DNA from 2 places in the Thauera humireducens genome. Region 2 is predicted to be linked to the other one. Evidence: predicted binding sites of a transcription regulator. Region 2 holds the regulator's gene; the other holds the start of a gene.
The links. Region 2 encodes FNR, which switches genes on or off when oxygen is low (the NO sensors DNR and NnrR bind a similar motif). Its sites were predicted from a motif close to TTGANCTAGNTCAA; they were not measured.
Positions count from the first base shown of each region.

Region 1 (4,484 bases), 1.3 Mb from region 2:
GCCCTCGACGACGAGGAAGAGGTTCATCGGGTCGGCGTCGAATACCGGCGTGTCGGACAGTGTGGCCGGATCGACGTGCTGGATGCGCGAGGCGCGGATGTCGTCGTCGGTCCAGCGCGGCGGCGGCTCGACCGGGCTGTAGATCCAGTCGACCAGCGCGGCGATCTCGTCCTTGCCCAGTTGCGCGCCGAAGGCCGGCATCTGCGTGGCGGTGCGGCCTTCGGCCACCACTTTCAGCGCCTCGGGCTTGCGCAGGCGCGCGAGGTTGTCCGGCAGCAGCGCCGGACCCATGCCGCCGAGCCGGTCGGCCGCGTGGCAGCTGGCGCAGTGCTGGGCGTAGTTCGCGGCGACCTTCGCCACGCCGTCGTCCGCCGCTTGGGCGCGAGTGGCCGTCGCAGCGCCCGCCACGGCCAGGGCCAGGCCGGCGAACACGAAGGCATGGCGGATCATCTTCGCCGCCGCTTCCCCCTGGGACGAAAACGTCCCCTCGGGGCGCAGCGCAGCCGCAGCGCGGGGAGCACCGGTACCTTGTCTCATGCCGACACCTTGGCGATGCGCACCCAGGGGGTGGTGACGACGCGCTCGCCGCCTTCATAGTCGGCCGCGGTGACGCCGATCTCCTCGTCATCCAGATAGCATCCGGGGTCTTCCGCCCACGGATTGCCGGTAACCTGCGAGGCGCGTACGCGCGAACTGCCGTTGCAGATGTCCAGGTACTTGCACGCGCCGCAACGCCCTTCGAGCGTGCGCGGGTGCTGCTTGAGCCCGGCCAGCAGCGGGTTGTCGAGGTCGTTCCAGATGTCGCCGAAGGCACGCTTGCGCACGTCGCCCAGGGGTACGTGCCACCACATGGTGTCCGGGTGCACGATGCCCAGGTTGTCGATGTTGGCGACATTGACGCCGCTGGCGTTGCCGCCCCACTGGCGCAGCTTGGCCTCGATGTGCGCGGCACGCTCGGGGAAGCGGCGCTGCACCCACTGCAGCAGGAAGGGACCGTCGGCGTCGTTGTTGCCGGTGACGAAGTCCTTTTCGATGCCGCGCCGGTGCAGGTCGAGGCAGGTCTCGAACAGCAACTCCATGGCCTCGCGCGTGGTGCGGTGGCGCGCGTCGCCCGCGCGGTTCTTGTTGCCGCGCCCTGCATAGTTGAGGTGCGAGAAGTAGAACTTGTCGATGCCCTCGTCCTCCACCAGCTTCAGCAGCGCCGGCAGGTCGTGGGCATTGCCCTCGGTCATCGTGTAGCGCACGCCCACCTTGATGCCGCGCGCCAGGCACAGGCGGATGCCCTGCATCGAGGCATCGAAGGCGCCCTGCTTGCGGCGGAAGCGGTCATGCGTGGCGCCGATGCCGTCGAGGCTGACGCCGACGTAGTCGAAGCCGATCGCATCGATAGCATCGATGTTGGATTCGTCGATCAGCGTGCCGTTGGACGACAGCGCGACGTAGAAGCCCATCGCCTTGGCACGGCGGGCGATGTCGAAGAGGTCGGGCCGCAGCAGCGGCTCGCCGCCCGACAGGATCAGCACCGGAACCCGTGCCGCCTTCAGGTCGTCCATGACCTTGAACACCTCGTCGGTGTTCAGCTCGCCGGGGAAGTCCTTGTCGGCCGAGATTGAATAACAGTGCTCGCAGGTCAGGTTGCAACGCCGGATCAGGTTCCAGATGACGACGGGGCCCGGCGGGTTGCGGCGCGGGCCGGCAGGCGTGGGCTGGTCGAGTTCGCGGACGAAGTGGGCGATGCGGAACATGGGGGCTCTCCAGAGTGCAGCTCATTAGAGCCGAGCCGGAGGGCGGGAAAAATGACACGGGTCAAGGGACAGGGCGAAACGAACGGTATGGGGTTCCTGGCAACTCCTTGCGGCGCGGCTTCCTCGCGCCCTGGCGGACACCCGCATCCCGTGACCCGTGACCCGTATCACGGCGAACGGCGGGACTCCTGGTCTATGCTTCGCCCAACTTGCGCAACCTGCCTCACCGCACGCGGGACATGCTTGCCAGTCCATCTTTCAGGCCACATGATGGCGACATAGCGCCCCGTCACGCGGCGCCACATCGCGTTCCGTGGCCAGTGAATGCGTCGGAAGCGTGCATATGACACAACCGGATTATCGTTTTTTACATTTTTGTGCTTTTAAACGCTTTAATTCGGAGAGGTTGCCCTACCAATGCGAGCCAACGCCATGACGACTCCCAAATCTCACGACGACCGTTTCATCTCGATTCCGGAACTCTCCGACGAAACCTGGGAGTTGCTGATGGAAATCTGCGAGCTGACTCCGGGCCTCAGGGAGTCCGACATCGAGTCTTCGCCGGTGCGGCGTGCCGTCGAAGAACGTCCGAACGGCTACCTGCCGCACTGAGAGGGGCCTGCTCTCAATCGTTAGCGCAGCATCGTCTACCGGCCGCGGCGTGCGGCCGAGCGGGCCGAAGAGACAGGCCCGATCGATAGCCCAACCGCCGTCAACCGGCGATTCGAAGTCCCGTTTTCTTGAGAATGCCGGCGGAGAACAGAACGTCCCGCCCCTTGCAGGCTCCGCGAAACTCGCGTTCGAGCAGCAGCGCAATCTCCTCTACCCGCACCAGCGCAGCCTCCCTCGACGCTGCATGCACCATCGCGAACAGGTTGTACGGCCAGTCCGGCAAGTGTCGCGGCCGGCGGTAGCAGTGGGTGACGAAGTCCAGCGCCCCTACCCGTTCGCCGACAGCATCGATCATGGCGTCGTCGATGTTCCACACGCTCATGCCGTTGGCGGTGTACCCGATCGCGTAGTGGTTGGGCACGGCGCCGATTCGGCGGATGCGTCCGCTCTCCAGCATCTGCGCCAGCCGCTCACGCACCGCCTGCTCGCTGCAGCCCAACTGCTCGGCAACGGCGGCATACGGCCGGGGTACCAGCGGCAAGCCGTCCTGGGTGGCCAGCACGATGCGCCGGTCGAGTTCGTCGAGTCCGATGGGGTCCGGTGCAGGGCTTGTCATCATGCCTCCAGTTTCATCTCGACGAAGTACTCTCTTTCCTTGGGAAAGAGATGGACCGGCAGCCCGGTCGCCGCCTCGATGCGCCGTGACACCTCGGCGATGCCTTCCGGACGTTCGGTCGCAAGCACGAACCACATGTTGAGACCGTGTTCGCGGCGGTAGTTGTGCGCCACCTCGGGGAAGGCGTTCACCGCCTCCACCACCGCCCCCCACACGGCCTCGGGCACAGCCATGGCCGCAAGGCAGAAGGCGCCGCCCATGCGTTCGATCTGGAACATCGGGCCGAAGCGCGTCAGCACCCGGTCGCGCAGCATGGCCTGCACCCGCGCGATCACTTCGGCTTCGTCGAGGCCGACTGCAGCCGCGACATCGGCGAAAGGCGTTCCGGTCAGCGGGAAATCGCCCTGCAGCGCGTTGATCAGCTTGCGGTCGATCGCATCGGGCTCGCGCGTGGCGGCAACGCCGCGACGGCTGGCCGCGGGTGCCGCAACGCCCGGCATGGATGGCTCAGACATGGGCGCCCTCCTTTGCCGACAGATAGCGCGCGCCGGTCTGCTTGAAGCGCCGGCAGCTGAACAGCACGTCATGTGGCGCGGCGTCCAGCCCTAGACGGGCCGCGATCTCGCCGCGCGCCGCCAGGACGTCGTCGCGTGCGCTGCCGTGGATCATGCAGAACAGGTTGTAAGGCCAGTCGGGCAGCACCCGGCGCCGGCGGTAGCACAACGTCACCGCGGGCTCGCGCGCCAGCAGGCGGCCCAGTTCGCTGACCCGGTCATCCGGGATGTCCCACACGCACATCGCGTTGGCCTCCAGCCCCAGTTCGTGGTGGCGGACCACCACGCCGAGGCGCCGGATCAGCCCTTCGTCCTGCCAGCGCTGGAGCAGCTCGATCGCCATGGCCTCGGTCAGGCCCGCCTGCTCACCCAGCGCCGAATACGGACGCGGCACAAGCGGCAGGCCCGCCTGCAGCACGGTGATCAGATCGCGTTCGAGCACGGGCAGCGCACAGGCCGCGCCTTGCGCCGTGGCGGTGGGACGCGGCTCGACGCTGCGGTGGCAGGCTGCGCGCCGTCCGCCCTGATCCGTGCCGAGATCGAAGCCGAGATCGATGTGGAACTCCTCTTCGAGCGGCAGCACGATCACCGCGCAGCCGGTGTCGCGCTCGATGCCGGCGACGACGTCCTGCAGATGGCTTTCGGACGCCGCCGTCACCACGAACCACAGGTTGAAGCGGTGCTCGCGCTGGTAGTTGTGGTTGATCGCGGGTTCGCCGCTGACACGGGCTGCGATCTCCTCGAGCCGCTCCGGCGGCGCCGCCAGGGCGGCGAGCGCGCTCGCCCCCAGCCTGCGCGGGGCGAACACGGCACCGACCCGGCTCACCAGACCCTCGTCGATCAGGCGGCGGTAGGCCGTGATCACCTGCGCTTCGTCCAGCCCGACGGCCTCGCCGACGCGGGCGAATGGCTGCGGATCGAGCGGAAACCCGCGTTGCCATTCGTTGAGCAGGCGGA
Region 1 covers NZ_CP014646.1:1,332,584-1,337,067, forward strand. The annotation lists gene AC731_RS06300 (nitrite reductase) at 1-450, opposite strand, end outside; gene nirJ (heme d1 biosynthesis radical SAM protein NirJ) at 534-1,745, opposite strand; gene AC731_RS06310 (hypothetical protein) at 2,178-2,357, shown strand; gene ahbB (siroheme decarboxylase subunit beta) at 2,458-2,976, opposite strand; gene AC731_RS06320 (Lrp/AsnC family transcriptional regulator) at 2,973-3,488, opposite strand; gene ahbB (siroheme decarboxylase subunit beta) at 3,481-4,484, opposite strand, start outside.
Region 1: a site for FNR is predicted at 1,797-1,810, ahead of nirJ (heme d1 biosynthesis radical SAM protein NirJ). Genes of this name have one in related genera too.

Region 2 (4,484 bases):
TCGTGCCGAAGAAGAGCATGATCCGCTTCCTGCTCGACCAGGGCCTGGACGTCTTCATCACGAGCTGGAAGAACCCGGATGCGTCGATGCGGGACGTCGGTTTCGACGACTACCTGCTGGACGGCGTCGACACGATCGTGCGCGTGGCGCGTGAGTTTGCCGGCGTGGAGCGCGTGCATGCGGTCGGTTACTGCATCGGCGGCACGGCGCTCGCGATGTACATGGCCTGGGCGAACCGCCACTATGCCCCGGACGCCATGCCAGTCGCCGACTGGACCCTGTTCACGACGCTGGTGGATTTCCACAAGCCCGGCGACATCGAGGTCTTCATCGACGAGAGCAGTATCGACTATCTGTGCGATCGGATGGCACGCAAGGGTTACCTGGATGGCGGGGAGATGGCGGCATCGTTCCGGCTGCTGCGCTCGAACAGCCTGATCTGGCACTACGTCGTGCAGGGCTGGCTGTACGGTGATTCGCCGCCTCCGTTCGACGTGCTGTATTGGAACATGGACACCACGCGCATGCCGTACGCGATGCACGCGTGGTACCTGCGCGAGCTCTACCTGCACAATCGCCTCATCCAGACCAATGCGCTGCAGGTGGCCGGCGAGACGCTCGACCTGTCGGTGATCCGGCAGCCGCTCTACGCGGTGTCCGCGGAGGACGATCACATCGCGCCGTGGCGCCAGACCTTCGCGGTCAACAACCACGTCGTCGGCAACAAGCGCTTCGTGCTGTCGAGCTCGGGGCACATCCTCGGCATCGTCAACCCCGTCGTGCATCCGCCGAAGCGGCGCTATTGGGCGGCCGACGCCCAGCGCTCGGACACGACAGACTCGTGGCGCAGGCGCGCGGAAGAGCATGCCGGCAGCTGGTGGGAGGACTGGATGCGCTGGCTCAAGCCGCGCGCGGGGGACGAGGTGGAGGCGCGTCCGGCCGCCAGCAAGCGCTTCCCGGCGCTGTGCGCGGCACCGGGCAGCTACGTGCTCGAGAAGTAGCGGGCAGTCCTCAGGCCTGGTAGCGGGCGAGGCGGGTCGGGTCGTGCAAGGTGATGCGTTTGCCCTGAACGCTGATCAGGCCCGATTCGCTGAGGTCGTGAAAGATGCGCGACAGGGTTTCGGGCGTCAGGTTCAGGCGTGAAGCGATGACCTGCTTGCTGGTCGGCAGCGCGATCTCGCACGGCGTGTCGCTGTCGGCGACCTGCAGCAGGTAGCCGATCACACGCTGGATGCTCGAGCGCAGCGAATAGGTCTCCACGTCCTGGATCAGCCCGTGCAGGCGGATGGCCATGCCGGCGAGGAGCTTGTGCGCGAAGGTGGAGTCCTGGTCGATCAGCTCGGTGACCACGGCCTGGCCGACGTGGATCAGCAGTGTTTCGGTCAGCGCTTCGGCGAACACCGGATAGGGCTTGTTCATGAACATCACGGCCTCTCCGAAGCTCTGCATCGGGCCGATGATCTCCACGACCTTCTCGGTCCCCTGTGGCGACGAAAAGGCGAGCTTGACCTGACCCGAGACGACGAAGTAAAAGCCATGCGGCTGGTCGCCGCGCTGGAACAGCACCTCGCCACGCCCGATGTGGCGGTCACGCGTGTAGCGCGCGACAAGCTCGAGATCGGTGTCCGAGAGTTCGCTGAACAGCGGGATGCGCTTGAGCAGCGCAGGCAGGTCGAGGGCGGCGTGGGTCATGTCCGTGCGTTCCTGGGTGGAAGCGATCTCATTATTGACGGCAATTCTAATCGACCCCGGGGCGCCGCGCGGCACGCGCGATGCCGGTCCGGGTGGGAGTACGCATGTATTTCGCAATCAAGCACCTTCATGTCACCTGCGTGGTGCTCAGCGCCATGGGGTTCCTGCTGCGCGGCTTCTGGATGATGACGGGCAGCCCGCGCCTGAACGCCCTGCCGGCACGGGTGCTGCCTCACGTCGTCGACAGCGCCCTGTTGTTGAGTGCGATCGCGCTGGCGGTCATGATCCAGCAGTATCCCTTCGACGCAGGGTGGGTGACGGCAAAGGTGTTCGGCCTGATCGCCTACATCCTGCTCGGCACGGTTGCGCTGAAGCGCGGCAGGACGAAGGGGATCCGGCTCGGCGCCTTCGCCGCCGCATTGCTGGTGTATGCGTGGATCGCCTCGGTGGCACTGACCAAGAATGTCGCAGGTTACCTGGCGGTTGCCGCCTGATCGCCGGGCGCGCCTCAGCGCCCGCTGCCGGCCGTCTGGTGCTGGATGAGCTTGCGCAGGCCGGCGGTATCCAGCAGGCGGATGTGCTTCTGCTGCACGGCGATCAGGCCTTCTTCCTGGAAGCGCGAGAAGGCGCGTGACACGGTCTCGAGCTTGAGCCCGAGATAGGAGCCGATTTCCTCGCGCGTCATGCGCAGGTGGAACTCGGCCGCCGAAAAACCGCGTGCGGTGAAGCGCTGCGACATGTTGAGCAGGAAGGCCGCCAGGCGCTCCTCGGCGCGCATCGAGCCGAGCAGCATCATCACGCCGTGGTCGCGCACGATCTCACGGCTCATGACCTTGTGGAACTGATGCTGCAGGCCTTCGACCTCGTGAGACAACTGTTCGAGCTTGGCGTAGGGGATCACGCACACCTCGCTGTCTTCCAGCGCGACGGCGTTGCAACTGTGCGTCTCGGTGCTGATGCCATCCAGACCGAGAATCTCCCCGGTCATCTGGAAGCCGGTCACCTGGTCGCGACCATCTTCGAGCAGCACGTCGGTCTTGAACGAGCCCGCACGGATCGCGTAGATCGCCTCGAAGGTGTCTCCCGCGCGGTAGAGGTTCTGCTGGCGCTTCACCTTGCGTCGCGCACCCACCAGTTCATCCAGGCGGCTCAGTTCGCTGTCGGGCATGCCGAAGGGCAGGCACAGTTCCACAAGATTACACTGCGAACAGGCGGTCTTGAGCCCGCTCACGGTAATTGCCACGCTTGCCCTCATCTGCACGATAATCCCGTCATCCCGACTCACAGAGTCCAAAACGCGGTTTAACAGTGTCCCCGGCTGGCATCACCATGGCCGTTGATCCACGTCAACCAAAAATTTGCGCTGGTCTGCCATTGTTAGGCACACACAGTAGCAGCAAGATCATGACCGAACAGAACGAACTCATCTTCGATCCGCAGCTGATCCGTCGATTCGACATCAACGGGCCGCGGTATACCTCTTACCCGACCGCGGATCGCTTTGTCGAGGCTTTCAATGCCGACGCGCTCAAGCACTGGCTTGCAAATCGGGCCATTGGCGGCGTCAGCAAACCGCTCTCATTATACTTCCACATCCCATTTTGTAACACGATCTGTTATTACTGCGCCTGCAACAAGATCATAACCAAGGATCATGGGCGTTCAGCCAAGTACCTGAAATACCTTGCTAAAGAGATCGAGATGCAAGCGGCCTGCCTGCAGGGCAGCCGCCAGGTGACGCAGTTGCACCTGGGGGGCGGCACGCCGACCTTCCTCTCGCATGACGAAATGCGGCAACTGATGGCCTCGGTCCGCGAGCACTTCACCTTGGTGCCCAACGGCGAATATTCGATCGAGGTCGATCCGCGCAAGGTCGATTTCGACACCGTCAAGTTGCTGGCCGAGCTTGGTTTCAACCGCATGAGCGTCGGCGTGCAGGACTTCGCCGAAGACGTGCAGCAGGCCGTCAACCGCATCCAGAGCTTCGACGAGACCAAGCTCGTCATCGATGCAGCGCGCGCCACTGGCTTCAAGTCGGTCAGCATGGACCTGATCTACGGCCTGCCGAAACAGAACGTCATCAGCTTCAACCGCACGCTCGAACAGGTGCTCGAGATCTCGCCCGATCGCATCTCGCTTTACAGCTATGCGCATCTGCCCGGCCTGTTCAAGCCGCAGCGTCGCATCTTCATGAGTGACATGCCGACGCCGGATACCAAGCTGCAGTTGCTGCAACTGGGTATCCGCCGCCTGACCGAGGCGGGCTATGTCTATATCGGCATGGACCATTTCGCCAAGCCCAACGACGAACTCACCGTTGCGCAGCGCCAGGGGCGCCTGCATCGCAACTTCCAGGGCTACTCGACACAGGCCGAGTGCGATCTGCTCGCCTTCGGCGTGTCGGCCATCGGCAAGATCGGCCCGGTGTATGCGCAGAACGTGAAGACGCTCGACGAGTACTACGACGCGCTCGACCGCGATGAGCTGCCGGTGCTGCGTGGCATCGAGCTCACCGCCGACGACCTGCTGCGGCGCGCGATCATCCAGGCGCTGATGTGCCATTTCGAACTGTCGATGCAGTCGATCGAGATCGCCCACCTGATCAACTTCCGGGAGTACTTCGCCGAGGAACTGACCGAACTTGCGGAGATGGAGAAGGCGGGGCTGGTCAAGATCGACGGAGACTGGATCAGCGTGCAGCCCGGGGGACGCTTGCTGGTGCGCGGCATCGCGATGGTGTTCGACCGCTATCTGCGGGCCGACCGCGAGCGCGCGCGCTACTCGCGCGTGAT
Region 2 covers NZ_CP014646.1:49,157-53,640, forward strand. The annotation lists gene AC731_RS00275 (PHA/PHB synthase family protein) at 1-1,001, shown strand, start outside; gene AC731_RS00280 (Crp/Fnr family transcriptional regulator) at 1,012-1,692, opposite strand; gene AC731_RS00285 (SirB2 family protein) at 1,797-2,186, shown strand; gene fnr (fumarate/nitrate reduction transcriptional regulator Fnr) at 2,201-2,947, opposite strand; gene hemN (oxygen-independent coproporphyrinogen III oxidase) at 3,097-4,484, shown strand, end outside.